DNA from 2 places in the Weissella paramesenteroides genome. Region 1 is predicted to be linked to the other one. Evidence: predicted binding sites of a transcription regulator. Region 1 holds the regulator's gene; the other holds the start of a gene.

The links. The regulator LexA, encoded in region 1, represses DNA repair genes until DNA is damaged. The targets are predictions, from matches to a motif close to CNAACANNTGTTNG.
Region 2: a site for LexA is predicted at 2,863-2,876, ahead of dnaB (replicative DNA helicase). Genes of this name have one in related genera too.

What each region holds. Positions count from the first base shown of each region.
Region 1 covers NZ_CP130559.1:840,328-856,032, forward strand. Annotated here, with positions in the region: gene QRX23_RS04090 (LTA synthase family protein) at 1-1,445, shown strand, start outside; gene QRX23_RS04095 (acyltransferase) at 1,497-2,558, opposite strand; gene QRX23_RS04100 (sugar O-acetyltransferase) at 2,686-3,273, shown strand; gene QRX23_RS04105 (MgtC/SapB family protein) at 3,418-4,083, shown strand; gene lexA (transcriptional repressor LexA) at 4,150-4,725, opposite strand; gene QRX23_RS04115 (DUF896 domain-containing protein) at 4,861-5,115, shown strand; gene QRX23_RS04120 (YneF family protein) at 5,188-5,424, shown strand; gene QRX23_RS04125 (lysophospholipid acyltransferase family protein) at 5,537-6,169, opposite strand; gene QRX23_RS04130 (tRNA1(Val) (adenine(37)-N6)-methyltransferase) at 6,257-7,021, shown strand; gene QRX23_RS04135 (GIY-YIG nuclease family protein) at 7,014-7,301, shown strand; gene rpsB (30S ribosomal protein S2) at 7,448-8,224, shown strand; gene tsf (translation elongation factor Ts) at 8,402-9,283, shown strand; gene pyrH (UMP kinase) at 9,304-10,026, shown strand; gene frr (ribosome recycling factor) at 10,031-10,588, shown strand; gene QRX23_RS04160 (LCP family protein) at 10,786-11,895, shown strand; gene QRX23_RS04165 (ammonium transporter) at 12,129-13,313, shown strand; gene glmS (glutamine--fructose-6-phosphate transaminase (isomerizing)) at 13,787-15,604, shown strand.
Region 2 covers NZ_CP130559.1:326,106-341,810, forward strand. Annotated here, with positions in the region: gene QRX23_RS01510 (DHH family phosphoesterase) at 286-2,280, shown strand; gene rplI (50S ribosomal protein L9) at 2,310-2,762, shown strand; gene dnaB (replicative DNA helicase) at 2,953-4,368, shown strand; gene QRX23_RS01525 (MDR family MFS transporter) at 4,462-5,658, shown strand; gene QRX23_RS01530 (YbaN family protein) at 5,769-6,158, opposite strand; gene ispE (4-(cytidine 5'-diphospho)-2-C-methyl-D-erythritol kinase) at 6,302-7,159, shown strand; gene QRX23_RS01540 (BMP family lipoprotein) at 7,339-8,394, shown strand; gene QRX23_RS01545 (MFS transporter) at 8,684-9,919, shown strand; gene QRX23_RS01550 (SseB family protein) at 10,371-11,183, shown strand; gene QRX23_RS01555 (NAD(P)/FAD-dependent oxidoreductase) at 11,227-12,237, shown strand; gene gpmA (2,3-diphosphoglycerate-dependent phosphoglycerate mutase) at 12,334-13,053, shown strand; gene QRX23_RS01565 (winged helix-turn-helix transcriptional regulator) at 13,206-13,589, opposite strand; gene QRX23_RS01570 (type 1 glutamine amidotransferase domain-containing protein) at 13,698-14,204, shown strand; gene QRX23_RS01575 (gluconate:H+ symporter) at 14,561-15,705, shown strand, end outside.

The DNA.
Region 1 (15,705 bases):
GAATGATGATCAAACAGACTGGGACAAGAATTGCTATTCTATTGGTCAGTTTCTTAACCTTAGCATCTCCATTTATTGCTAATGCTGACCAAAATCGTGCTTTATTGGATCATTTTAAGTATCAGTGGCAGAGCTTTAATACAGGTGAAGATGCTATGCTTAATGGTCCAGTGATGACTTTTGTTTCGAATATTTCGAGCGTTATTATGCGCCAACCATCAGGTTATTCGCAAAAATCAATGGCTGCTTTGCAAAAAAAGTATACAAAGTATTCAGAGACATTAAATAAAACTCGGCAGGATAATCTTAAAGGACAAACAGTGGCTTATATTTTGAGTGAGTCATTAACAGATCCTGATGATGTACCTGGGTTAAAATACAAGGGAACTGATGTCTTTAAAAATATTAAACAGATTCAAAAGAATGCAGTCTTCTCAGGTAAAATGCTGTCTTCAGGTTACGGTGGTGGAACGGCTAACATTGAGTATATGACTTTGGCAGGATTCCCATTAGCAACTTATGCACCAGAAATGGTGGTGCCTTACACACAATTGGTACCTGTTGCTCATGACGTACCTACAATTACTAACTTGTTCCAAGATCGAGAAGTGATTCATCCATATGTTGGTACGTTCTATAACCGACGAGATGCCTATAAAAAAATTGGTATTCAAAAGTTTTATACAACGGATGGCAATCAATATAAGTATCCTGAAAAGTATGTGAAGTCGGTTGGTTCTAAAAACAATTATCCTGCTGATAAATATTCTTATAAATACTTAACAAAGAAAATTACGTCAGCGAATAATAATCAGTCGCAATTCATCCAGTTGATGACAATGCAGAATCATATGCCTTATTCTGCAAATCAATATCCTGATAGTAAATATAAAATGTTAGAACCAGCTGTTACTGGTAATACAAAAGAAACTGTTGAAAGCTATATTGCTGGTGTACATTATACAGACGTCGCAACGAAGAATCTCATTAATAAATTAGAGAATATTTCACGACCGGTGACACTTGTCTTTTATGGCGATCATTGGCCAGGTGTATTCACATTTGTTGATCAGGACAAGCAACAAGAACGATCTCATGAAACGGACTACTTTATTTATCAAAATAAGGCTGCTCGTGAAAAGAGTCATGCAAAAACAGATCACAATCAACGTGCTTATGCATCACCAAGTGATTTTCCTGCATTAGCATTAGAAGCCACAAACAGCAAATTAACGCCATTTTACGCATTGCAAACGAAGGTAACAAAGGAACTACCAGCATTTGCTAATTACACGCGTGGCGAATTTGTAGATAATAATGGTCATACTTTAAAGACAAAAGATTTAACTAAGAAGCAAAAAAAGCTATTACATGAATTTAAGTTAGTTCAATACGATTTAAGTTCTGGTAAGCATTATCTATCAAAGAGTTTTACAAAACACTAAAATAAAGCATCTTGTCACTAATGAAAAGTGGACAAGATGCTTTATTTTTTATCAGAGTTTTTTTAGTGGGAAATTTCGATCAACGAATAATTGATAGATAAACTTTATTTTTAGTAAAATCCATGTGAAAAAGGTTGTATATAAAATTCTCGCTAGCATTAAACCAATGTAAGCAATCAGACTGTCCTTTAAGAACCAAGCTTGTGATTGGAAGAAATGCATTATTTCAGAATCTAATAGTCCAATGTCCATTGAATGGATGCACAGAAGAACTAGTGAATATTGACCTACATAGCTCAGCAAATTAGCCAATTTTTGCCAATGTTTTTCAATAAAAAAAGCGATACCTAAGAGGACAACAGCACTACCGATACCACCTAAAACTGCCATTAGCATGTTATCTGCTAAACCGCGATTTAGTTCGTATGTACCGCTAGTTGCACTCATAATCCAAAAGACTAGGCCGACTATTAAAAGAGGAAGATTGGTAAAAACTTTTTTTTCTGAATATTTTTTTACAATCTTTGCTAACCAGTAGCCAAATAGGTAATAAATTTGAACTTCTAATGCAGCTTGTATAGACCAAGGAAAGTAAGCATACTGAGCTAATGTATAACCAGTGCCAAATAAAATGATGACAATAATGAAGCGGATAAATTCTTTATTTGATTTCATTAACAAATGGAAAATGATATTTGCGATGAACATCGTTGGCAGGAACCAGACAGCGCCTGCATGTGAACTTAAGTCAAAGCCAAATGGTGAATGGGCAGTTGCGCCATTTCCATATATGAGTGGTAGTAACGTTTGAAAATTTAGATAATGAATATGTTGGATAAATTCACCAATAATCGTTCTCAATCCGATATAGAGAATGGTAACAATAAAAAAAGGTATTAGTAATGTATTAATTCCAGTTTGGATGACATCTTTCATTTTTTTTGAATGATAGAAGTAACCAGAGATAATAAAGAATACTGGTAAGTTTGCGGCAAATAAAAAATTAGATTGCCATGTTCCCCATAAACCAGTCATTGAATGGCCGATGATTACCAGGTAAATCGCCATTGCACGAGCAATATCAAAGGAGAGATTTCGTTTAGACGTTGTCATATAATTGCCTTTCTAAAATAAAACTGATAAAAATAATGTTATCATTTAAATCCGACTTTCACAATTGGTCACGGTGACGAGACTTATGTTAGAATTAGACAGTTCATATACAATAGGGGGCTATTAAATGAAAACTGAACGAGAGATTATGTTGTCAGCTAATTTGTATGATTCAACTGACAAAGAATTAATTGCTTTGCGAAAGGCATGTAAGTGGAGGGTTGCCTTGTACAATCAGGTTGCTCATGAGGAAGAAGATCAGGTCCAGGAGCTACTATCAGAAATATTTGGGTCAGTTGGTGAGGGAAGTTACATTGAGCCAGACGTTTATATAGATTACGGTAAAAATGTCTATATTGGTGAAGCTTTCTATGGGAATACTGGATTAACGATATTAGATACGTGTGAGATACATATTGGTGATCACGTGATGATTGGACCACGTGTAAGTTTAATTACAGCCGGACACCCCATTGATGCTGGTGTCCGGACACGTGGACTAGAATTTGGTAAACCAATTAACATTGGCAATAATGTTTGGATTGGCGCCAATGTTTTTATTGGACCTGGTGTCACAATCGGTGATAATGCGGTTATCGGTGGTGGAGCAGTTGTTGTGAAAGATGTTCCTGCCAATACGGTAGCTGTAGGGAATCCGGCTAATAACAGCCGAAGATCAAGATTATTGGGAACAGCAAGAACAATCGTATTATGATGATCGAAAAAATTAGGTAACTAAGTGCTCTGATAGCGGTTTAATTTCTGTTATCAGAGTCATTTTTTTGGTTAAATAGAAAGTATGAAATAAATAACGTCACCGATCAGCTAAATCTCAGGCGTTATTTGGGATGGAGGTAAAATGACAACTAAAGAATTATTAATTCGTCTATTATTAGCAACTCTGGCAGGCTTATTAATTGGTATTGAAAGACAAACTAGATCGAAATCTGCCGGTCTACGAACTCATGCAATTGTTAGTTTAGGTGCAGCGTTAATGATGATTGTTTCACAATATGGCTTTGGCTCTGTTTTAGGCATGCAAAATGTTAACCTCGATCCATCACGTATTGCTGCCCAGATTGTTAGTGGTATCAGTTTTCTAGGTGCAGGGATGATAATTGTTCGTAGCCCAGACTTTAATGTGATTGGTGGACTAACGACGGCAGCTGGTATTTGGACAACTGCTGGTGTGGGGATGGCCATTGGGGCCGGTTTGTACGAAGTGGGCTTTGCAGCGACATTTATTATCGTTATTTTGCAACTGGCATTTCATTATTTTAATGATTTTAATTTGCGCCAGTCATTTTCGATTAGAGTTTACTTGAAAAAAATTGATGATGTGAAAAAACTACGTAATTACCTAGAAGAGCAGCACATTTCAAGTAAGGTCTCTAGTTTGAAAAAATCGTCAGAAGGATTGACAGTGAATTTAGCTTTATCAACACCAAGGAATTTATCACTTGAGGACGTTGGTCAGATGATATCTGATACTGATATTGATTTAAGTTGGGAAATGGGTCTATAGCAATCAAATACCCTAATGAGTTGATAGATTAGGGTATTTGATTGCTTTATTAGGTATTTTCTGAATTTAATTGATATGATTGCGGTAAATTCCAACGACGCGGCCAAGAATAGTAGGATTTTCAATAATAACAGGTTTTAAATTACTATTCTCTGGTTGTAGCCGGCAATGAGTACCTTCCTTGAAATAGCGGTACACGTTAGTCATTTCATTAATTTTAACAACAATAATATCACCATTGACAACGGATTTTTGCTTTTTAACAATCAAATAATCATTATTTAAAATACCAATATTGAGCATGGTGTTACTGTGTTGCTGTAGGATAAAAGTATCATCATCGAATGAAAATAAATTTTGTATTGTTATATTAGTGATTGGCTCTTTCGTTTCATCATTATGATAATCCTGATTTAGTAATGACATGCCTTGTGGTGTTACCTTGATTGCGCGAGTCTTTTCAGCATCCTTAGTAATCAAGCCCTTTTTTTGTAAGCGGTCTAGGTGACCATGCACGGTTGAGGATGATGCTAGACCAACTTTTGCTCCAATTTCACGAATAGTAGGCGGGTAACCACTGGTTAACTGTTTTTCATATATATATTGTAGTATCTCTAATTGCTTTCTAGGCTTTTTTGTCATACGTTAGTTGCTCCTTTGTAACTACTGAATATTGTACGACAAACATCTGCTCATATGTACATCAGTTAATACAAATATTATTAATCAAAATATGTTAAAATGGTAACATTAAATTCAAAAAAAGGTGGAACTAGCATGGTTGAGACAGATCACATGATGGCTGTTCGTTCACGAATTAATGAATTAGCAGCAAAAGCAAAATCTCCAGAAGGATTAACAAAGGATGAAGTTGCCGAACGTGCGGATTTGCGGGCTGAATTTTTGGATAATTTTAGAAAGTCCTTTCGTTCTCAAGTAGAAATGCTACAAGTCTACGATGAGAATGGCAATGAAGTAACTCCTGAAAAAGTAAAGAAAATTCAGCGTGATAAGGGATTACGTGATAATTAATCGTTCGGGTAGCTAGTCAAACGGCATTTAGTTCGCTATAATGATGTTTGAATATATTTTTGGAGTAATAAAATGAGCACAACAATTTGGATTTTTATTGTCGTTCTTGCCGCGGTAGTTGGCGCTGTCGCTGGATTCTTCATCGCACGTCGTTCAATGGAGACGTACATCAAGAATAATCCGCCAATTTCAGAAGAAATGATGAAATCAATGATGACATCAATGGGACAAAAGCCTTCTCAGAAGCGTTTGAACCAGATGATGGCACAAATGAAGAGTCAAGCACAAACTTCTTCAAAAAAGAAGTAATGTGTGAAAAAAGTTGAGTTATCAATACTCAACTTTTTTTTTGCAGTTATAAAAAAGTTGGAACAAATCCTTCTGTCCCAACTTCTCTATAATTATTGATTAACTACTTGATTTATTCTTTGTTCTTCGGATTTGGATCAACATAAACCCAATCAGGATTAATTTCATCATCTAGCTTGTCAAAAGCTGCTTGTAGAGTATCACCAAATTCAGCGGTATTTTCTTCATTTACTTTGATACGCTTATCAATGTAAATGGGATCACCAAATGCCATTGTGACATTCTTGCGCTTGAATAAACCAGAAAACTTTACTGGTCCTTGATAAACGATTGGTACTAATGGTGCACCAGAAAGTTTCGCAATCATTAAAGCGCCACCTTTCATTTCTTCAGAATGGCGACTACCAGATGGAAACATAATCAAACTTAGGTCAGTCTTTTTTAAGTTCTTAACTGGTGTTTTAATGGCTGATGGACCTGGATGGTCACGATCAACTGAAAAAGCATTGGCATGGACAAGAATCCAGCGTAAAATAGGATTCTTGAAAAGCTCTTTTTTAGCCATAAAGCTAAATTTATGTGGCCAACCCGCTAGAGCAAAAAATACAGGTTCCCACCAAGTACGATGTGGACCAACTAAAATATAGTTGCCCTCAGGTAATTTGTCTGTCCCTAGCAGTTTGTAGCGACCATTGATAAGCCAAACAATTCCCGCAGCGACATAACGTATGAATGAATAGAACATTTTGTTCATCCTCCCTAATAATAACGCCTTATTATCCCACATAACAGGCGTTTTTGGCAAACGATGGTGAACGATAAGGAGAAAAATATGAAAGTTGAACTGTTACCTGATGAACGTATCGATATGCTATACAATGACGACGTTCACATCATTCAAAGTAAATCGGTTTTTTCATTTTCACTGGATGCAGTATTACTGGCCAACTTTGCTGAACCCCGGAAAAATGGTCGGGGTTTGACAGTGGATCTTGGTGCCGGGAATGGTGCGGTGTCATTATTTATGGCGCACAAAGTTTCTGGTCAAATTATTGGTGTAGAAATACAAGAACGTCTAGCCGATATGGCACAACGATCAGTTATGATGAATGACCTAACTGATAAAATTCGCATTATGAATGCAGATATGCGTGATATTTTCAATGACATTCGCCCAGGGTCAGCAGATATGGTGGTATCAAATCCACCTTATTTTTCGATTGATAACGAGCATACAGTCATGCATGAAAATAAACATTATGCGATTGCACGCCATGAATTGATGGCAGATTTGGATTTAGTAACATATACTGCTAAGAAGTTGTTGAAAAATAAGGCACATTTTTTCATGGTTCATCGACCTGATCGTTTGTTTGAAATTTTAGAGTCATTACAAAAAAATCATTTATCACCAAAGCAAATTCAATTTGTCTATCCTAAAGTTGGTGAACCAGCTAATATCGTGTTAATTGATGCAATCAAAGACGGTAAATTAACAGGAGCAAAGATTTTACCACCGATTGTTACCCATAATTTAGATGACACCTATACAGATGCTGTCTGGTCAATTTATGAAGGGCGTCAGCAGCATGGATAAACCATATTATATGTACGTGTTATTGACTGCGGATAATATGCTTTATTGTGGGTTTACGGATGATGTTGGTAAACGTCTAGCCACTCATGAAGCAGGTAAGGGGGCAAAGTTTACTAGACCAGCCAAACGACACCCACTGAAACTGCTTTATGCGGAGGCGTTTACGACGAAACATGATGCATTGCATGCAGAAGCTATGTTTAAGAAGCTTACTCGTAGCCAAAAAGAGAGATTTCTATATGAACACCATGTGCCAGAGTTTGAGAAAAATTTTGGTTGACATATTGCATAAAACTGAGTAATATTAATTATTGGTTTTATACCAAAAATACACACTAGTTCTCAATAGTTTGACGGGTGCCCCTTTACCGGGTCGCCAGGCTACATGCGAGGCTAGGCGGAAAAAACATTTGGAGGCAGATACTCATGGCAGTAATCTCAATGAAGCAATTGCTTGAAGCTGGTGTACACTTCGGACACCAAACTCGTCGTTGGAACCCAAAGATGTCAGATTACATCTTTACGGAACGTAACGGTATTTACATTATCGATTTGCAAAAGACAGTTAAGTTGGTTGACCAAGCATATAACTATGTTCGCGATGCAGCTGCTGATGGTGCAACGGTATTGTTCGTTGGTACTAAGAAGCAGGCACAAGACTCAATTGCAGAAGAAGCAACTCGTGCAAACATGTTCTACGTTAACCACCGTTGGTTAGGTGGAACTTTGACTAACTGGAAGACTATCCAAGCTCGTATTGCTCGTCTAAAGGAATTGCGTGCAATGGAAGAAGACGGTACTTTCGATCGTTTGCCAAAGAAGGAAGTTTCATTGCTAATCAAGCAACGTGAGAAGTTGGACAAGTTCTTGGGTGGTATTGCTGATATGCCTAAGATTCCTGATTTGATGTTCATCGTTGATCCTCACAAGGAACAATTGGCTGTGCAAGAAGCACACAAGTTGAACATCCCTATCGTGGCTATGGTCGATACTAACGCTGATCCAGATCAAATTGACGTTAAGATTCCATCAAACGATGATGCAATCCGTGCCGTACGTTTGATTACTTCAAAGATGGCAGATGCTATTATTGAAGGTAACCAAGGTGAAGATGCAGTTGAAGAAGCTGATTTTGCAGCTGAAGGTGACAAGCCTGCTTCAATCGAAGAATTGACTGATCTTGTTGAAGGTAAGAAGAACTAATTATCTTTTGACAAATAGCAAAAAAGCTTATTCCAATTTACGGAATAAGCTTTTTTTGCGCTCTACGCAAAACTCATGTAAAATGATTACTAGATATCTAATATGTGTATAGAAAATCGTTATATTTTCGTGTATACTAGTTGAGATAAGATTTAGCATATACAAGGAGACCATAAAATGGCTATTACTGCTTCACAAGTTAAAGAGTTACGTGAAAAGACTGGCGTTGGAATGATGGATGCCAAGAAGGCATTGGTTCAAACTGATGGTGATATGGACAAGGCAATTGATGCTTTGCGTGAAAAGGGAATGGCAAAGGCTGCTAAGAAGGCCGGTGCTGTTGCTGCTGAAGGAATGACTTATGTTGTTTCAAAGGACAACAAAGCTGCTATCATCGAATTGAACTCTCAAACTGACTTCGTTGCTGGCAATGCAGAATTTAACGAATTGTTACATGCTGTTGCCAACGCAATTGTTGAATATGCACCAGCAAATGTTGAAGATGCTTTGGCACTAAAAGTTTCTGAAGATCAAACATTAAATGACATGATTATTCACACAACACAAATCACTGGTGAGAAGATTACACTACGTCGTTTTGCAGTTGTTGAAAAAGCAGAAGGTCAAGTATTTGGTACTTACTCACATATGGGTGGTCGTATTTCATCACTTGTATTGTTGGATGGTTCAGATGAACAAGTTGCAAAGGACGTTGCAATGCACGTTGCAGCAATTGCACCAAAGTACGTTTCAGCTGAAGAAGTGCCAGCAGAAGTTTTGGATCACGAGAAGGCCGTTCAAATGAAGTCAGAAGACTTAGCAGGTAAGCCTGATAACATCAAGGAAAAGATGGTTGAAGGACGTTTGCACAAGTTCTTGGCAGAAATTGCATTGGTTGACCAACCATTCGTAAAGGGTGACGGTAAAGAAACTGTTGCTAAGTATGTTGCAAGCAAGAACAGCAAGGTTGTTTCATTCGTTCGCTATGAAGTTGGTGAAGGAATCGAAAAGAAGGCAAATGACTTTGCTGCTGAAGTTGCAGCTCAAATGGGTGAATAGAGACCGAGGCGATTAAAATAATGGCAGATGTAAAGTACAAACGAATATTGTTAAAGCTCTCAGGTGAAGCTTTGTCCGGTGAGCGTGGGTATGGTATTGATCCAGAAACTGTTAACAATATCGCAGCGGAAATCAAAGAAGTTTATGAACTAGGTGTTGAGATTGCAATCGTTGTTGGTGGTGGTAACCTATGGCGTGGTGAAGCTGGTGCAAAGTTGGGAATGGAACGTGCACAGGCCGACTATGTTGGTATGTTAGGTACAACTATGAACGCATTGGCATTGCAAGACGCACTTGAATCACACGATGTTCCCACACGTGTACAAACTGCTATTGAAATGCGTCAAGTTGCTGAACCTTACGTTCGTCGAAAGGCAGTTCGTCACTTAGAAAAGGGACGTGTTGTGATTTTCGGTGCAGGTACTGGTTCACCATACTTTTCAACGGACACAACTGCAGCCTTACGTGCCGCCGAGATTAATGCTGAAGCTATTCTAATGGCTAAAAATGGCGTTGACGGTGTATACAGCGACGATCCTCGTAAAAACCCAGACGCAACGATGTTTGAAAAGCTAACGCATAAAGACATTATTGCTAAGGGGCTTAAAGTGATGGATTCAACTGCTTCAACACTATCAATGGATAACGATATTAATCTGGTGATTTTTAACATGAATACATCTGGCAATATTAAGCGTGTTGTCTTGGGTGAGAATATCGGAACAACCGTGGAGGTAGATTAGAATTATGGCTAATGCAATTATTGAATCAGCAAAAGAGCGTATGAGCAAGGCTGGTGATGCATTACGTCGTGAATTAGGTAATATCCGTGCGGGTGTTGCTAATCCATCAATTCTACGTAATATTACAGTAGAATACTATGGGGCAGAGACACCACTTAATCAATTAGCATCGGTAACTGTACCTGAGGCACGTGTATTGTTGATCACGCCCTTTGATAAGTCTGTTTTAAAAGGGATTGAGCAATCTATTTTTGCATCTGATTTGGGATTGACTCCAGCCAACGATGGGTCAGTTATTCGCTTGGTAATTCCAGCTTTGACTGAAGAAACTCGTAAAGATTTGGCTAAAGAAGTTAAGGCAGAATCAGAAAAAGCAAAGGTTGCTGTTCGAAATGTTCGTCGTGATGCGATGGATGATGCGAAGAAAGCATTAAAGAACAACGACTTATCAGAAGATGAAGCACACAATATTGAAGATGACATTCAAAAGGCAACGGATGCTGCCATTAAGAATGTTGACGAAATTGCGGCTGAAAAAGAAAAAGAATTGTTGACTATCTAGTTGATGGTTATTTTCTAAAAAGAATTGGGAACAAATCGTTCTCAATTCTTTTTTATATCTTAATAAATTTGTTACTTATTCATTGGTTTATTTGTGTATAATGCTTTATAGGTGGAATATACTACACAAAATAATGCCTGTTTCAGGAGTAGGAGTGTCAACAATTTTTATTTGCTGGCAAATAGGGAGGACAAATCATGGATGATGAGCAAAAGGTATCTCGCTCAGAACGTGGTAACAAAAAAGGTAAAAAGAAATCGCATAAGGTACGTAATACGATTTTGAGCCTTTTGTTACTGATCATATTAGCTGTGGCTGGTCTATTCGGTTACGCATATATGCAAACCAAGGGTGCCATTGATAAATCATACGTTGCGCCAAACATAAAGAAGGCACGTGATGTTTCAAGTGTCCTTAATGATGGCCGGCCAATTTCTATTTTGTTGTTGGGTACTGATACGGGAGAATTAAACCGTAACTATAAAGGTCGTACGGATTCGATCATGGTTTTGACGATCAATCCAAAAACAAACAAGACAACAATCATGTCAATACCACGTGATACATTGATTGCCATTGTTGGATATGAAAATACATTCCCACAAAAAATCAATGCGGCTTATTCATATGGTTCAGCGGCGACAACGATTAAGACAGTGCAAAAGTGGTTAAATATTCCAATTGATTACTATGCATTGGTCAACATGGGTGGTATGGAGAAGGTTGTTAATAAAATTGGTGGTGTCACAGTAACATCACCACTAACATTCAACTTTAACCCAGATACGGCACATTCTACAGGAAGTAATTTGTACAGCTTTACTGAAGGATCAAGTACGTATTCACATAATGGCAAGACTTACTCAAAAATGAATGGTAAAGCAGCCTTAGCATTTTCTCGTATGCGTTATAATGATCCGCAGGGAGATTATGGTCGTCAGACACGTCAACGACTAGTTTTGCAAGGTATTATTGAAGCTGCGAAGAATAATCCAACAAAACTATTGGACTCAGGATTCTTAGATTCAGTTTCATCCTCAACACAAACGGATTTGACCTATAATGATATGATTACAATTGCTCGTAAGTATGCGAAAGCAGCTGGACATATTTCAAATGATCATATTCAAGGTACAGGGTATAGCTTGTCATCAGGTTCAACCGAAGTTGTTTCAAGTGATGAACAACAACGTGCAACCAATGTCTTGCGCAAGTCATTGGGTCTAAAAGCTGCACAAACTGGACCACTTTATGGTGGCAATGTTTCAGTATCTGAAATGAGTTCAATCGGTGTACCAACAAATTAATATAATTGTTAGAAATAAGAGGTTGCATACTTTCTCTATCCCAACTTCGTTTAAAGGACGTCAATCTACCGAATGCAAATAGGTAGATTGACGTCCTTTTCAGTCTATAATGACTAGCTATGACTATTTGTCTAGACCACCAAATGTTAGCATTGTTAACACAATTTATTACGTTCGCCGGGTATGTGCTTATACTGATGTTAAGTTATTTCAAGAAAGCGCAGGTGAGAAAAATGAATGGTGCAGATGTCGCATGGGTGTTAGTAAGTGCAGGATTGGTCTGGTTAATGGTGCCTGGATTGGCGTTATTTTATGGTGGTTTAGCAGAAACACGGACAACGGTTAATACATTGGCAATGGTTATGATTGCGATTGCAGTTGGTGGTGTCGTTTGGTTCACAGTTGGCTATTCATTAGCCTTTAGCGGTTCAGGACCTATTATTGGTAACCTAGATGCAGCATTTCTTCATAATGTCTCTATGACAAAGAGTACACGAGGTTTAGGTATCTCAGATGGTCTATTTGCACTCTTTCAAGGAATGTTTCCAATGATTACTATGGCAATTATTGCGGGTTCAGTTGTTGGTCGTATGAATTTTAAGGCATTTATTTTGTTTTTAACTGCTTGGATGTTGCTAGTTTATGTCCCATTGGCACACATGATTTGGGGCGGCGGAATTTTAGCACAACATGGCGCCCTGGATTTTGCTGGTGGTGATGTTGTTCATATTTCATCAGGTGTGTCTGGTTTGGTCCTAGCTTTAATGATTGGTAAGCGGCGAGTGAACACTGATACGTCAGGAAACAATTTATTAGCAACAGTTATTGGTGGTGGCTTACTCTGGTTTGGTTGGTTTGGTTTCAATGCTGGTTCTGCCTTAGCAGCCGATGGCGTTGCAATTGTTGCTTTCACAAATACAAATATTGCGGCAGCTTTTGCTATGCTAACTTGGGTTATTCTTGATTTTATCTTGTTCAAGCGCGTACGTATTTCCGGAGCTATTTCTGGAGGTGTGGCAGGATTAGTTGTTATCACACCAGCTGCTGGATTCGTGCAACCAGCTAGTGCGATGATCATGGGAATTATTGTTGCTATTGGTGCTTATTTTGCAACAACTGTGATTAAGTATCGATTGGGATATGATGACACACTAGATGCTTTTGGATTGCATGGTGTTGGTGGTGTCATTGGTGGTATTTTGACCGGTGTCTTTGCTTCAAAGCCATTGGCTGGGAAATCAGTTAGTTGGCAATTAATGGGTACCCAACTTGGGGCAATCTTGGTAACAATTGTTCTAGTTGTTGTCTTAACATTTATTATTGCGAAAGTTGTTAACTTGATTACACCATTACGAGTTGATGAAGCTGTTGAAGAAGACGGTCTAGACTATGACCTTCACGGCGAAGTCAATGCATAATTTATTGACTTTTTAAGGTAAATAGTTTAGTATTAGTCCACAGGTTAATATTACAGTAATGTAAAGATTATCTTTACATGAATTAAATGAAAAAGGGAGGTAATTTTATGTTCGGAATGAATATGTTGAACAAGAAAGTTGATCGCGCTGTTCGTGCATATAAGAACATGGATATTCAGCGCCACCCTAAGGCTTGTGAACATCACAAGGCTCACTAATTTGGCGATGATTATTAAAAAATAAAATTATTTTTTACTGACTGGAACATATAATAATGTTTCAGTCTTTTTTTATGATAATTTCGCACATCAATAAAATCTATACCAATTTAGACCAAATAGATAGTTAAACGTTATAAATTCATTGACTGATACAAATTAACGCGTGATAATGGTCATTGTACTTAAAATAAAAAACAAAAAAATACTATACCATTAGTGGAAACGTTGTATTAGTTGTATAAGGAGAAAAATATGTTCTGTGGAATTGTTGGATTTACTGGAAATAATTACCAATCAGCACCTATTCTATTAAAAGGATTACAAAAGTTAGAATATCGTGGTTATGATTCTGCTGGCTTATATGTAGCAGATGAGGCCAATGGCACAGATCAACTAGTTAAGGAAAACGGCCGTGTTTCAGAACTAGTAAAACTGGTTTCAGAGAAAAATGTCAAGGGAACTGCCGGTATTGCACATACTCGTTGGGCAACTCATGGTGTGCCTTCTGTAGCAAATGCGCATCCCCATGTTTCTGCGGATGGTCGTTTTTACTTAGTTCATAACGGTGTGATTGAAAATTATGCAGAATTGAAGCAAAATTATTTATCAGACGTTCAGTTTGCATCAAATACTGATACAGAAGTTGCTGTACAAATGATTGATAAGTTTGTGAAGGAAGGCGAAACAACTGTTAACGCACTTAAGAAGTTAATTGCATTGATGGATCGTAATTCAGCCTATGGTTTCTTGCTAATGGATCGTGAAGAACCTGAACGCATGTATGTTGCTAAGCAAAAGTCACCTTTGTTGATTGGTATCGGTTCAGATTTTAATGTCGTTACATCTGATGCCGTTGCTATGCTGGATCAGACACATGATTTTATTGAATTACATGATGGTGAAATTGCCATCGTTGATCCAGACAATGTGCAATTATTCGCTGCTAATGGCGATGCAATTTCTCGTGAGGCTTTCCATCTAGATATTGATGCAACTGAAACAGATAAGGGTGCCTATCCATTTTATATGTTAAAAGAAATCGATGAACAACCTGTTGTGATTCGACAATTAATTTCACGTTACTTACCTAAGGATGGTCAGCCACAAATTGGTGAAGGAATTGTGAAGGATATGTTAGCAGCGGATCGTATCTACATCGTTGCTGCTGGAACTTCATATCATGCAGGACTAGTTGGGGCACGGCTCTTTGAACGTTGGGCTGGTATACCGACAGAAGTTCATGTGTCATCAGAATTTGCTTATGAGCAGCCATTATTATCAGAAAAGCCATTCTTTATTTTCCTATCACAGTCTGGTGAGACGGCAGATTCACGTGAGGTTTTGCAAAATATCAATGCCCAAGGTTTCAAGTCATTGACATTGACTAATGTTGAAAAATCAACACTATGGCGTGAGGCAACTTACGCTTTGCCGCTACTTGCTGGTCCAGAAATTGCTGTGGCATCAACGAAAGCATATGTTGCACAAGTGACTTTGCAGGCTATTTTGGCATATGCTTTGGCAGACCGTGAAGCGTTAAATCTAGATTTAGAACAAGAATTATCAAAGATTGCCATTGCTATTCAGGGAATTATCGATGATAAAGAGCAGCTGCAAGAAGTTGCAGAGGAAATGCTTGTACCAGCACACCATGCATTTTACATTGGGCGTGGTGTAGATTCAGCAGTTGTATTGGAAGCTGCCTTGAAATTAAAGGAAATTTCATATGTTCAGACTGAAGGATTTGCTGCCGGAGAATTAAAGCACGGTACATTAGCCTTAATTGAAGAAGATACACCAGTTATTGCTGTAATGACCCAACCACGTTTAGCTGGACTGGTTCGTGGTAATTTGGCTGAAACACAAGCTCGTGGTGCGAAAACTTATACGATTGTGACACAAGCTATTGCCAAACCTGAGGATGATTTTGTACTACCAGATATTAATGAATTGTTGACACCGTTGGTTAGTGTCGTACCAACGCAATTGTTGGCTTATTACACATCACTTGGTCGGGGATTAGATGTTGATCATCCACGTAATTTGGCTAAGTCTGTTACTGTTCAGTAAAAAAGTAATCTGAAATGTTTAACGTTGATTTGTTTCGGCAAATCAACGTTTTTTATTAGCAGATGACGTGTACAATAGAGAGTAGGAAAAAGGTAATTTGG
Region 2 (15,705 bases), 510 kb from region 1:
AACGTGGTTTGTGCAATTTTTGTCCGTAGCAAAGCGAAGGACAGGGATTGCGCAAATTGCGTTACATTGAGGCTTCAGACTTTTGGAACGCGTTTACGCTATAAAAAATTATAGGCTTATAATTCATACAATTTTAGCAAACCGAGGTTGGAATATTTTCTTTTGTTCCATCCTCGTTTTTTTATGGTCAGAATTAAGATTCGCAATATGGGGCAATTTTATGGATATGTGGGTTTATGTTATAATGATACGATACAAACAAAAAGAATAGGCTAGGTGAGACGGGTGAGAAAAATTACGGCGTTACCGACATTCTTTAGAAATCAACGCCTTAGTGGCATGGCAGCCTTAGTATCATTTATTGCAATTGTTGGGGCATTTTTGGCCTGGCTAGTTAATTGGGTCGTAGGTATTATTTGGCTGGTATTAGTCGTTATTGCATTGATTGTTATTTTTAGGACACTTCAAGATTTAAGTGAACAAACAACGCATTATATTGAAAATTTATCGTATCGTATTAATCGTGGTGAACAAGAATCAATTATTCAAATGCCCTTAGGTGTCATCCTTTGTACAGACGAAGGTGACATTGAGTGGGTCAACCCATATATTCAACAATTATTGGGGAATGAAACGATTGTCGGTAGTGATCTACAACATGTTTCTGAACAATTAGCTGAAATTGTGGCATTATGGCCAAATGAAGAAAAGCGTGTTACCGAGCTTGAATGGCTAGGCCATGTTTTTCAGTTGCAGGTTCAGCCAGAATTGAATGCAGTCTACCTAATGGATCGGACAGCTGCAGCTAAAGTAACGGCAGATTTTGAAAATCACAAATTGTTTTTAGGAATTGTTTCGTTAGATAATTATGATGAAGTGACTGAGGGTATGAGTGATGCTGAGGCATCGACTTTGCGAACTTATGTGACTAAAACATTATCTGATTGGATGGCAGATCATGAAATCTATGCACGTCGCTTATCAGTGGACCGATATTTATTAATTGGTTATCGTGCCGCCTTGAAGAAAGCTGAAAATGATAAATTCAATTTATTAAAAACGATTCGTGAATCAACCTCTGTTCAAAATGCTCAAATTACATTGAGTATTGGTATTGCTTATAATGAAATGGCCATTGATACGTTAGCTGAAAATGCGCAAGCTAATTTAGACCTAGCATTAGGACGTGGTGGTGACCAAGTGGTTGTTAAGTCATCGACTGGTTCGGCCAGATTCTATGGTGGAAATACGAATCCGATGGCTAAGCGAACTCGTGTACGTGCACGAGTGATTTCACAAGCATTAGCTGATTTATTTGATCAGGCCGACCAGGTCTTTGTTATGGGACATAAGCGCCCAGATATGGATTCATTTGGTGGCGCTTTAGGTGTACGTAGGTTAGCAGAAATGTTGGGAAAACCAGCGTGGGTAGTTTACGAAGAAAACGGGCAAGAACATTCAGACATTCATTTATTATTGGAACAAATGTCTGAAGATGTTTCTGACGAGCATGCCTTATTAACACCGAATGAAGTTTTAGCACAAATGACGGATCAGAGTTTGTTGGTTATTGTTGATCACTCGAAACCATCATTATCTGAATCACAAGACGTCTATGAAGCATTAAAGAATCGGGTTGTGATTATTGATCATCACAGAAGAGGCGAAGAATTTCCTGAAGAACCACAGCTAGTTTATGTTGAATCTTATGCATCTTCAACTTCTGAGTTAGTCACGGAATTGTTCGAATATCAACCAAGACGAGCACAAGGATTAAGACGATTAGAAGCGACAGCAATGTTGGCGGGTATTCAAATTGATACGAAGTCATTTACATTGCGTTCTGGTACGCGTACATTTGATGCGGCCAGTTACTTGCGTGCGGTTGGTGCAGATGGTAACTTGTTGCAGGACTTTATGAAAGAAACGGTCGATTCATACCGTAATCGTGCGCATCTTATCGAACGTGCCCAGATTCATGATTCCGTAGCGATTGCAGTTGGTGAGGATGATGTGCAATATGATTCAGTTGTTGCAGCACAAGCTGCTGACTCATTATTGCAGATGATTGGTGTGACATCATCTTATGTTATTACTAGGCGTGATAATGATACAGTAGCTGTCTCGGCTCGATCAACAGGTATCGTTAGTGTGCAACTGGTAATGGAAGCGATGGGTGGTGGTGGCCATCTAAGTAACGCTGCAACTCAGGTTAAAGATACGTCAACTGAGGCAGTTTACGAGACATTGTTAGCCGAGCTTAATAAAGATAGTGATTAAAAATTTTAGTAAGAAGAAGGTATGAAACAATGAAGGTTATTTTCTTAGAAGATGTTAAAGGTCGCGGAAAGAAAGGCGAAGTAAAAGACGTTCCTGATGGTTATGCCAATAATTTTTTGATTAAAAACAAAAAGGCAAAGCCAGCAACGAATGCGAATGTTTCTGCCTTGCGTGGTCAAAAGAAAGCAGCTGATCGTGAAGCTGCAGAAGAAAAAGAAATGGCCATTGCATTGAAAAATAGGTTGGAGGATGACAATACAGTCGTTGAACTAAAAGCCAAGGCAGGTACAGATGGTCGTTTGTTCGGCGCTATTTCATCAAAACAAGTTGTGGCAGGATTACTTGACCAATTTAATATTAAGATTGATAAACGTAAAATGGATATGAAAGAGCCTATTCGAGCATTAGGTTATCGAAATGTGAAAGTTAAGCTTCACCGTGATGTTGAGGCAACTATTCGTGTCCATACAGAAGAGCAATAAATAAGTATTGAAAAAGCTCTTACTATATCAATAATTAGGCGATTCTGGCTTGCAAAAATGCAAAAAGCTAGAATCGCCTAATTATCGTTATATTCGAATTCAAACCATCTTTTGGCTAACTCTGATTTTTTAATCGATGGTTATTTGGTACAATGAACAGTAGACTATGTTGAAGGGAGGTTATGTTCACATGCCTGATCAAAATGAAGGTGCACCATTACGTGTACCACAAGATGTTGAAGCCGAGCAGGCAGTGCTGGGTTCGATTTTATTAGCAACGGATCCCCAAGATTTATTGGCGGATATTATGACCATTCTTGAGCCGAGTGACTTTTATCGCACGGCACATCGCTTGATTTATTCAGCTATCTTGGCGCTTGATGAAACACAAAGAGCGATTGATATCTTAACAATCACTGATGAATTGGATAAAGATAATCAAGTTGAAAATGTCGGTGGCATGGCCTACCTGACTGAGTTGGCATCAAGCGTACCAGTTGCTGGTAATGCCTTGTATTATGCCAGAATTGTGCGAGAACGCTCCGTACGTCGCAATATGATTGATACCTTACAGGATAGTTTGACACAAACTTATGAAGGTAGTGATTCAGTTGATGATGCGGTTGCAGACTTATCAACAAAGCTGGATTTAATTAATGGTGGCGAAAAAAGTGCAGACTTTAAAAATATCGCTGATGTTGTGAATAAATCCTTTGAACAAATTGAACAAAACTCACGCACCGACGAAACAGTTACGGGATTGGCTTCCGGTTTTCCAGCACTCGATAATTTGACTACCGGATTTCATGAAGGTGAAATGATTATTATCGCTGCCCGTCCTGCTGTTGGAAAAACTGCGTTTGTATTAAATATTGCGCAAAAAGTGGCGGTGGCAGACCCAACTTTACCAGTTGTTATTTTTTCATTAGAAATGCCAGATACTTCTTTGGTTAATCGTATGTTAGCGGCGGAAGGTAATATTAATTCGCAGCACATGCGAACGGGACAGTTGGAAACTGAAGAATGGAATTCTCTAGCAGTGGCGACAGGTTCGCTAGCACGAACAAATATTTATATTGATGACACACCGGGTATTAAGGTTACAGAAATCAGATCGAAGTTACGTCGATTATATAAACGTGAGGGTCGGCTAGGTTTAGTCATTATTGATTATTTACAGTTGATTGAAGGAACTCGTAGTGAGGGTCGTCAACAAGAGGTTTCAGCTATTTCACGTGCAATTAAGATGATGGCCATGGAAATGAATGTGCCAATCATTGCCTTGTCACAACTATCACGTAGCGTTGAGCAACGTCAAGATAAGCGTCCAATGTTGTCAGATATTCGTGAATCTGGATCTATTGAGCAGGACGCTGATATTGTTGCTTTCTTATATCGTGATGATTATTACGAAAAATCTAATGATGATCTGGATAATCAGAATGATCCACGTGATGAAGAGCAGCAAGATATTGGTGAAATTGAAGTTATCCTAGAAAAGAATCGTTCTGGAGCTCGTGGAACAGCACGGTTACTATTTGTTAAGTCATATAATAAGTTTTCAAACATTGATTTTCACAATGAAGAACCGGGTGGATTCGGTTAATTGTAAATAAAAAGGGTTGCTAAAGAACGAGGCTATTGATGGATTTCATTAGTCTCGCTCTATTTTTGTGAGTATGTTAAAAAGAGGTTTATCATGCAAAGTATGGGGCAAGGAATGTCGTTACGTTGGTTGTTAGCGGCAAGTTTTATTAATAGTTTTGCTTTTGGTTTTATTTGGCCATTAACATCAGTTTATTTATATAATGAACTGTATCAAACTTTAGTAACAATTGGATGGGTGATGATGGCTAATGCAGTTGGTCAAGCTATTGGGTCGATTGTTAGCGGTCGATTATTTGATCAATTTAAACCCTATCGCCTTATTCAGTTCGGTGTGTTAGCAATGATTGTGTTGCAAGTCGCCTTTATTATTTGGCATGGTTGGCCAACCTATGCTGTTATTTTGACATTGGTTGGCTTCTTTGGTGGCTGGTTAACGGCGGCTATTAATGCTTATGGCACACAAGTACGGTCTCATGACGGTCGTTTTGTGTTCAATATGCTTTATTTTATGAGTAATTTTGGTATGGTCTTTTCAACCGCATTAGTAGGACCAATTTATCCATTTGGTATAACATGGTTATTTCTATTAGCTTTAATACTATATGTTGTTTTATTTTTTATTGTACATACAAAGTTTCGCATTAATTTGGCAAATTACAGTCGTGAACAACAGACAACTAAAATTGCTTTACCAAAATGGAATTTATTACTGATTTATGCAGGTATATCAGGACTAGTTATTTTGTGGATTTCATATGCACAGTGGCAAGGGAATGTCTCTGTGTACATGAATAGTGTACTGAAATTACCACTCTGGCAATATTCAATGTTGTGGACGATTAACGGTATTTTGATTGCGATTATTCAATTGGGGATGAATGCCTTGAATTTATCAGCCAATCGACGATCAATGTTTATTCAAATATTTGCTGGCATTATCATGTTTGGTTTATCATTCTTGGTGTTACCATTTAGTCATCATTTCATGGGATTTGCTCTAGCAATGATTATTACGACGATCGGCGAAGCAACCGCATTTCCAATGATTCCAGCTTTGGTCAATGAACTAACACCATTAACTCTGAAAGGACGTTATCAGGGACTAACCGCTGCTGCGCCATCTGTTGGAAGAGCTGTCGGACCATTGGTGGGTGGATTCATTATTCAACAACAAGGGTATAATGCATTGTTTTATGCAGCATCAGCACTAACTTTCGTAGCGTTTATTGGTGTTTTAACTAGTATTGTTCTAGGATATCGTCGCACAGTACGCTATGAAGAAAATTAATATCATACGTTTAAAGGGGCAAAATCTACCGAAGTTAATGGTGGATTTTGCCCCTTTCAGTCTATAATGGCTAGTTTTGTACTGGCCTTTAAATATATCCCATTTGTGGTTTAATCTTCTTCGTCAAGGAACCAGTTATTTAACCACCAACCACGATAAAAGCCTTCCATGGCAATAATTTGCGAGAACGAAGCACAAATTAACGTTATTTGTAACCATAATTTACCAGAAGTAAAAAATGGTATGCTCATGAAGGCGGCAGTGACAAGGTAAATAATTATGCGATTCTTTTGGGTTAATTGGCGTTTATAAATGCCCTTATATACGTACTGCTGGTAGTATTTATTGCTTTCTAACCAAATTTGTAGGCGCGTTGATGAACGTCCCCAGAAAAATGCTGTTAATAAATAGAATGGCGTTGTTGGAATGCCGGGTACCCAAATGGTTAGAGTACCTATTCCAAAAGTGATCAAACCTAAAATAATGTAGATGAAACGCATGTAAACTCCTTATTGTTTATTCTGATTTAGTATATCAAGGATTAGTTAAAACCAACAGAAGTTATAATTCTTTATCTGTCTTTGTTTCGCAATTAAGGGCAACTTGCTATAATTAAAATAATCTATGAAAGGACTTGGTCGCGATGGAAGTATTAGAGCAAGCCTACGCAAAGTTAAATATTAGCCTAGATACCCCATTTATTCATAAAAATGGTGAACAAGAATGGGATATGTTAATGGTGGCCATCGACCTAGCTGATACGGTGACTATTCGAACGACGACTAATCATCAGAATATTGTTGTGGAATCAACAAGTGGTTTATTACCGCTCAATGAAAAAAACTTGGCCTATCAAGCGGCCAATTTGATGCGTGAAACAGCAGGTCGGACAGAAGGTATTGAAATTCACATTATGAAGCGTATTCCAGTTGCGGCAGGATTGGGTGGTGGTTCTTCAGATGCAGCGGCAGTCTTACGGGGATTGAATCGAATTTGGCAACTGAACTACACCGAAGACAAGTTGGCGGTAATGGGACTCCAAATTGATGCTGACGTACCGTTTTGTGTTTATTCACGACCAGCTCGTGTTCGTGGACGTGGTGAGGTAGTTGAACCACTAACAGAAGCAATGCCACCGTTGTGGGTGATTGTTTCTAAGCCTGGTATCAGTGTTTCAACGCCTAAAATATTAAAATTAGTTGATTATTCTAATATGCAGCATGGGGATATGGTTGGATTGATGACGGCGGTTAATTCTGGTGATTTTCAAACAGCTTATCACAAAATGTTTAATGTCCTCGAAGCAATTACGGGAGCTAAGTATCCAGAGATATTAAAATTGAAGCAAAAAATGTACGATTTTGGTGCTGATGCAGCCCAAATGTCAGGTACTGGACCGACGGTATTTGCAATTTCTGAAAAATCCTCGCGTGCAAAACGAATCTATAATGCGGTTAGAGGATTTGTGTCAGAAACTTACTTGGTCAGGTTAGTTAATTAAAAATAGTATAATGAGCCTTTATTGTTCGTGTTTTGTTGCATTTAAATAAGTGGTTCATTTTTTTTTGCAAAAAAAGCGAACGAAAAGCTTTACTTTTTGAACATTATCCATTATATTTAGAATGTAGTTCGTGATTGACGAACAATCTAGGTAATCTTTTTATAAAAGGGGATAGAAAAATGGCTTCAAACGCAAAGATGTGGGTGGCAGGTGCCGCGGTTGTAATTATTGCAGGTGGTGCATATGCTGCTTGGTCTGGAAACAAGTCAAGTGATGATAAAAGTAATAAGACTTCAGTTGCATTGATAACTGATGGTGGTGGAATTGATGATAAGTCATTCAACCAATCGGCTTGGGAAGGTATGAAGTCATGGGCAAAGGATAATAATGTTAAGCAAGGTAAGGGCGGCTATGCTTATTATCCTTCAAAGACGAACGCTGATTTTACAACAAATATGGATCAAGCTCGTTCTGATGGATTTAAGAATATTTATGGTATTGGATTCCAATTGGTTTCAACAATTAATGAACAATCAAAGAAACATCCAGATACGAACTATATGATTATTGACGATATTGCGAAGGCACGTAAGAATACAGTATCTGTTACTTTTAAGTCTGAACAATCATCATACTTGGCAGGTGTTGCAGCTGCTAAAACGACAAAGACAAACAAACTTGGTTTCGTTGGTGGTATGCAATCAGCTGTTGTTAAGACGTTTGAAGCCGGCTTTATTGCAGGTGCTAAGTCAGTTAACCCTAACATTAAGGTTGATGCGCAATATGTTGGTAGCTTTACTGATGCTGGTAAGGGTAAGACAATTGCCTCATCAATGTATCAAAATGGCGCTGATGTTATCTTTAGTGCTGCGGGTGGTTCCGGTGCTGGTGTCTTCACAGAGGCCAAGGATTTGAATGAAGAAAAGAATGCGGCGGACAAAGTTTGGGTCGTTGGTGTTGACCGTGATCAAAACGCTGATGGTGCGTACACTGCCAAGGATGGTAAGTCTAACTTCACATTGACTTCTGCAGTGAAGAAAGTTGGTAAGGCAGTCATTGATGTTACGAAAGATACATCTAAGGGTCACTTCCCTGGTGGTAAGCACTTGGTTTATGGTTTGAGTGATAAGGGTGTTGCTGTAACTCGTGGTAACATGTCAAGCGCTGCATGGCATTCAGTACAAAATGCACAAAAGAAGATTGTTGATGGGGATGTCAAAGTTCCTGCTAAGTAATTAAAAAGAAAATTGTTTCATTGAATAGCTTATAAATTGAGCAACTGAATTCTTTATGGATTTAGTTGCTTTTTTGATTAGAATGACAGGGTAAACAAGTATTGTTTTTACGATGCTTGTTTTTTTGCTGTCCTGAAAATAGGTTAAACTTAAAAATATTGACCACGTTAATGAATTTAAGCGCTTTCATTGTTTATTTTTTAAATACTTATAAATTACTTATTTAATAATATAAACTTGACTAATGCCGTTATAAAGTATTAATTTAGTAATGTAGGTTTTAATTAATATGTTGTTGTTAAGGAGAGTTCTGTTGGAAAGTAAAGATAAGTTGTTCAATAAGGGATTTCTCAGTATTACACTGATTAATTTCTTAGTTTATTTAGTTTACTATTTGTTAATGGTAATCATTGCAGTTGTTGCACAAGAAAAATTAGGTGCTACCTTAAGTCAGGCAGGGTTAGCATCGGGAATTTATGTTATTGGTACATTAGTGGCGCGACTTTATGTGGGAAAGAAGCTTGAAGTACTTGGACGTAAACAAACGTTGCGTGTGGGTATCATCTTGTACTTAATAACAACACTAATGTATTTGTATATGCCATCAATTGCGATCCTTTATGTTGTGCGTTTGTTGAACGGGTTCTTTTATGGAACCGTTTCAACAGCGACGAATGCAATTGTCACGGAATATATTCCACTATCACGACGTGGTGAGGGAATTAATTATTATGGCTTGAGCACAAGTTTGGCAGCAGCAATTGGACCGTTCTTAGGCATGTTGTTACTGCACGCAACTAGTATTAATTTCATTGTGGTCATGTCGAGTATCATCTTAGTGTTCACCGTTATTGGTTGTTTCATACTAAATGTAAACAACATGGCACTAAATAGTGATCAACGTGCATTGGCTGATAGTTGGAAGATCAATACATTTATTGATACAAAAGTTGTCTTTATTGCAGCAATTGCTTTTATTATGGGATTGGCTTATTCAAGTGTGTTATCATTTTTGGCATCGTATGTTGAGACCATTGATCTTGTATCAATTAGTTCATTTTTCTTTGTTGTGTATGCGTTAGTGATTACTGTCACTCGTCCAATGGCCGGCCGAATTTTTGATCGATATGGTGAAAATTCAGTTATGTATCCAAGCTATTTCTTTTTAGCGGTTGGCTTATTCGTGCTTAGTATCACAACTTCTTCCTGGGAATTATTGTTCTCTGGTGCCCTTATTGGTTTAGGGTATGGAACGTTTATGTCTAATGGTCAAGCAGTTGCCTTGCACTTAGAAAAGGATATTAGTCGGATTGGTGTTGCATTATCAACATATTTTGTTGGATTGGATTTAGGAATTGGTGTGGGTCCTTACTTGTTGGGTGCCTTACGCAATTTTGTTGATTTCAAGCAAATGTACTTAATGACAGCTGTATTGCCAATTATCTGCGCCGTCTTATACAAGTTGTTCTATAAAGGTGCTAAAACTGAAGAACGGCTGCCAGAAAACGGACAACATGCTGCTTAATGTTCGTGTTTTGTATAAAAATGATGTTTTAAAAAAGTATATTTGGTAATAAGAATAATATTAGCGGTTAATTATTTTTTATAGATGAATAAAACACGAATTATGTATTTACTTTGCCTCTTTTTTAAGCTATGATTAAGGAGTTGCTTGAGGGGAAACGCAAAGCACATTAAAATACATATAGAGGATACAATGATTTGGCATCTATTTTAATAGCTGAATGTTGCCTTTGATTTGTCATAATGTGAAAATTGAGATGATCATCTCAGCTTTATCAGCCCAAAGTTTTTTCGATATTATTTTGAAAAAATTTTGGGCTTTTAAAATGCAGAGAAACGTTTCCTGTCAGTTTGTTGATGCTGTGTTGCTAAAAGGTGAGCCCCTGACAAACACAGGGTTTTCCGTTATACTTGTTAGAAAGAGATGAGAAATTAAAGGAGAATGATTGCGCATGGATAATGATGATGAAGAACTACGTAATGATAAACTGCTGGATGCGATAGCGGTTTTTCGTGAGGAACAAAATGAGGTCACAGAGCATAACTTTATCCAGGCATTGATTGATGCAGTATTTATTGCCCCAGTTAATTTTTCAGAGCCACCAGTTGTAAAAGACGATGGTGATGTTGAAATCCCAGATGATGCACAAATGCAGTTAGTAACATTCGAATTAGAAAATGGTAACGGAGTTTTTCCAGTGTTTACTGATTTGGATGCATATAATGCACAACCCATTGAAGCTGAATTACCTGTTTATCCATGGGCAATGGCATTGTCGGATTATTTGCCAATCCTGCAAGATGATGAGACGCAGAATATTGAAGGTTTAGCATTAAATCCATTTACAAATGGGATGCCAATTACCCGTGATAATATTGCCTATATTGCGCAACAAGTTGCTGCCCAGCAAGAAGCAAATGATGATGAAGATGAAGGCAATAATGAAATGGAAATCACATCTGCTGAAGAGTTGATTCCAACACCACTTCGTTACGAGTTGATTGGTATTGCAGATGATGCAATGGGTACAATTGAAAATATGTATCTCCTTTGGTTGACTAATAATGATGCTGACACATCAAACTACCTACTTGTTGTAGATGGACCAGATCGCGAAGCTGTGCAAGCACTCTATCAACAAATTGCGACGGCATTTGAAGAAAAAGCAGGTGATGAAGGAAGTGCGGTAGACATTGTCTATGCACCTGACTTCCAAGTTGATTTGTCTGAATTTGAGAGTCTGTACAGTCGAACAATCGGCTAATAACATTTACCAAGCAAATAGTAATAGGAAGTTTTCAATAATAATGAATGAAGAAGTTGATTTAACAATTATTGGTGCCGGTCCTGTCGGCATGTTTGCCGGTTTTTACGCTGGATTACGTGAACTAAAAGTGGCGATTGTCGAAAGCTTGTCAGACTTAGGTGGACAGGTAACTAACTTTTATCCAAACAAGACTATATTGGATGTTGCTGGTTTTACGAATGTTTCGGGACAAGCATTGATTGATGATTTGAGTGAGCAACTATCTCAATTTGACCAAACGATGCGATTAGGTGCAACAGTAACGGATATCATCCCTGATGAAGATGGTTATCAAATACAGACGGATCAAAAGGATATTTTTCATACAAAGGGTATTGTTCTAGCAACTGGAGCAGGCGCTTTTGAACCTCGTCGTATTTCAGCGGATTTATTAGATGAGCAGGTTGAAGATAATATTCATTACTCAATTCATGAGTTAGAGTCGTTTGCGGGAAAACGTGTTTTAGTTGCTGGTGGTGGTGATTCTGCAGTTGATATGGCGCTACATTTAGAACCGGTGGCTGCAGAGGTTCGCTTAACTCACCGACGAGATAAGTTCCGGGCGTTGGAACATAGTCTAACGCGGCTTGAAAAATCATCAGTGACCCTTGAGACACCTTATACAATTAAGCATATTGCGCGTGATGTGTCTGGTGCATTGTCAGTGACATTACAGGTTGCCCGTGCGGAAGAAACAAAAGTGATTACAGTAGATGAAATTGTCGTTAGTTATGGTTTTCAGACAGAAAACAAGATCATGGCTGGCTGGACAATCAAGCCAGAGTTGAATGACCAAAATCAGATTTTGGTTTCACAGAATATGGCAACATCTGTAAAGAATGTTTATGCTATTGGGGATGTTGCTGCCTATAATGGCAAATACGATGTCATTGCGACCGGGTTCGGTGAGGCACCAACAGCGATTAATGATTTGATGACCCATATTCTGCCAGAAAAGAAGGGGCCAGCACACTCAACAGCATTGACTGTTGAAAATGGTACCGTCAAGTAGAATTGATTATTTTGTGAAAAGATTACCAATTACTACTAAATATCATGAAAATTTGTTACAATAAGAACGAACAAAATTAGAAAAAGAGGTGTACCAATGGCAAAGTTGGTTTTAATTCGTCACGGTCAAAGTGAATGGAATGCATTGAACTTATTCAATGGATGGGTTGACACAAAGTTGAGTGATAAGGGTATTGCTCAAGCTAAGACAGCTGGACAATTGTTGGCTAAAGAAGGTATTCAATTCGATCAAGCTTATACGTCAGTTTTGACACGTGCCATTACGACATTGCACTTGGCATTGGAAGAAGCAGATCAATTGTGGATTCCAGAGGTTAAGTCATGGCGTTTGAACGAACGTCATTACGGTGCTTTGCAAGGTTTGAACAAGGCTGATGCAGCAAAGAAGTGGGGTGACGAACAAGTTCACCAATGGCGTCGTTCATATGACGTTTTGCCTCCTCTACTAGAAGAGCAATCAGAAACAATGACGATTGATGGTAAGACTTATCCTGCATTGGATCGTCGTTACCATGATGTACCAGAAGGTGAATTACCAAAGGGTGAGAACTTGAAGGTTACTTTGGATCGTGTCTTGCCATTCTGGGATTCTGACATTTCAAAGGCATTGAAAGACGGTAAGAACGTTGTTATCGGTGCCCACGGAAACTCATTGCGTGCCCTAGTAAAGCACGTTGAGCAAATCTCAGATGCTGACATCATGGGTGTTGAAATCGCCAATGGTGAGCCATGGGTTTACGACTTGGATGAAGATTTGAACGTTGTTTCAAAGAAGATCTTGAAGCCAGAAGCTTAATTAGAAATATAAACAGAGACTACTGACAGTGATGTTGGTAGTCTTTTTTGTTGTACATCAAAATTTAGGCATAAAAATTCCCAGAAAATTAATTGGTTACTTTAACTTCCCAGGTTTGGTTTATAAATTCATGAAAATTTTAGAGTTCTTCATCATATTTTTGGTTCGTAATCAACGTTTAGCGTTGCTAATCGATTTGTTCCCCACGTAAACATCAATTCAATGATTGGCATCAAGCTCTCGCCAGTTGAGGTCAAAGAATAGAAAACAGCTTTACGATTTTTAATAAGTGTTTCATGGCGGGTTACTAACCCATCTTCAACTAATTCATTGAGTTGTTGTGATAGTACTTTGTGGGTTGCGTTATCCAAAAGTTGTTGAATTTGGCTAAAACGCATTTGGCCGTCGTGTGATAGATGATAGATAATGACTATTTTATATTTGCCAGAAAACATTGAAAGAGTGTATTCCTTGGCACAATTAAAATCTTTCTTTTGAATCTTGTTAATGGCATATTTTCTGATTACATCTGTCATAAAATTTTCTCCGTTAGTGTTAGATTTCATACGCACAAAAAAGTGCGTTATTGTATTGCCGTTCATTTAGGTATAAATTATATACCATAATAAAGGAGGTTGTTAATTATGACAAAGAAAGTTGCGGTTGTCGTCACTGATTTAGTAGAGGATGTTGAATTTACCGATCCAGTTGAAGCTATTAAGAACGCGGGACATGATGTTACAACTATTGGTTTTGAGGTAGGAACTATAAAAGGTAAGCATGGTACTAAAATTAACATCGATAAGTCTATTGCTGATGTAGTACCTGAAGATTTTGAAGCTTTGTTTATTCCTGGTGGTTTTTCACCTGACCAATTACGTGCTGACCAACGATTTGTCGACTTTGTAAAGTCATTCTTATCAAAGAATAAGTTGACTGCAAGTATTTGCCACGGTCCTCAATTGATGATTCAAACTGGTTTGGTACACGGTCGCACCATGACATCTTACCTAACTGTACAACCAGATTTGTATTATGCAGGAGCTCGTATTGAAGACCAACCAGTGGTTATTGATGGTAACTTGATTACAAGTCGTGAACCTAAAGATATTCCAGCATTCAATGAAGCTGTTGTTGCGGCTTTAGCGTAATGTAAATTTTAAAATTACAGAAACTATAAAGACTACTGACAGAAATGTTGTAGTCTTTTTTGTGTTATACGTTAAAATTTAGGCTATTCGTCAAATATATCAACATTAGAGACAAAATTATTTAATTGTATAGATTAAAAATCCATCAGCTAAGTTCTTCATAACTTTAATTCTTTTTTATAATTTAGCGAACAGAAAATGCCTGATTCTTTTCAAAATGTCAAGTTTTTAGTTAGCAGAATATAAAATATATGTGTTCCAAAATGGAATGATAAAATGCTAGCTAACGGCATTGTAAACGGTTACAATTAATGTGTGATAGATTTTATTATGTTTATTTATAGGGAGATTTTATTATGCCATTGTTTTGGGTATTGGTGGGCATTGTTTTATTGATTTTACTGATTGTAAAATTTAAATTAAATACATATGTCTCATTATTAGTAACCGCTGTATTTTTGGCCTTGGTGCTAGGAATTCCGGTCGATAAAATTGGGCCAGCTATCGAAACTGGTATTGGTGGTCAGCTAGGTCATCTTGCCATTGTTTTTGGGTTAGGATCAATGATTGGAAAACTAGTTTCTGATACTGGTGGTGGTTACCGTATTGCGCATACACTAATTCAGAAGTTTGGTCGCAAGCAAATTCAAATTGCTATTATTTTGGCTTCATTTATTGTTGGTATTGCGTTGTTCTTCGAAGTAGGATTGGTTGTCTTGCTACCAATTTTGTTCGTTATTGCTAAAGAGTTGCAAGTGCCATTGCTTTATTTAGGTATTCCAATGGCAGCAACCTTGAATACTGCTCATGCATTTTTACCACCACATCCAGCACCAACAGCTGTTGCCGGTGTGTTTAATGCAAGCATTGGTCAAGTATTGTTGCTAGGTATCATTGCTGCTATACCAACGATTATTATCGCTGGTCCAATCTTTAATATGGTACTCAAGAAGGTTTATCCAGGTGCATATCATAAAGAGACACCAAATGTCTTTGGTGAATTTAAGACATTTGAAATCGAAGAGACACCTGGATTTGGTATCAGTATTTTAACTTCAATGATGCCAGTTATCTTAATTGGGATAGCAACTATCTTAGATCCATTTTTGAACAAGCATTCAATTATTGGCCAAATAATTGGTTTTATTGGTAGTCCTGACATGGCGATGCTCTTGTCGCTGCTCTTTGCATTATTTACAATGGGCATTTTGCGTGGTATTAAAATGTCAGAAATTGGCAATACATTAACGGAGTCAATTAAGCAAATTGCCATGATGCTACTAATTATTGGTGGTGGTGGTGCCCTAAAGGAAGTATTGATTGAAGGTGGTATTTCTGACTATGTTTCGGCATTGTTTGCCCATACATCAATGTCACCAATCATTGCTGCTTGGCTAATTACTGCTGTACTACGTGTCAGCTTGGGGTCGTCAACAGTTTCGGGAATTACAGCAGCAGGATTGATTGCGCCATTAGTTGCTAGCTCTACTGTTAACCCAGC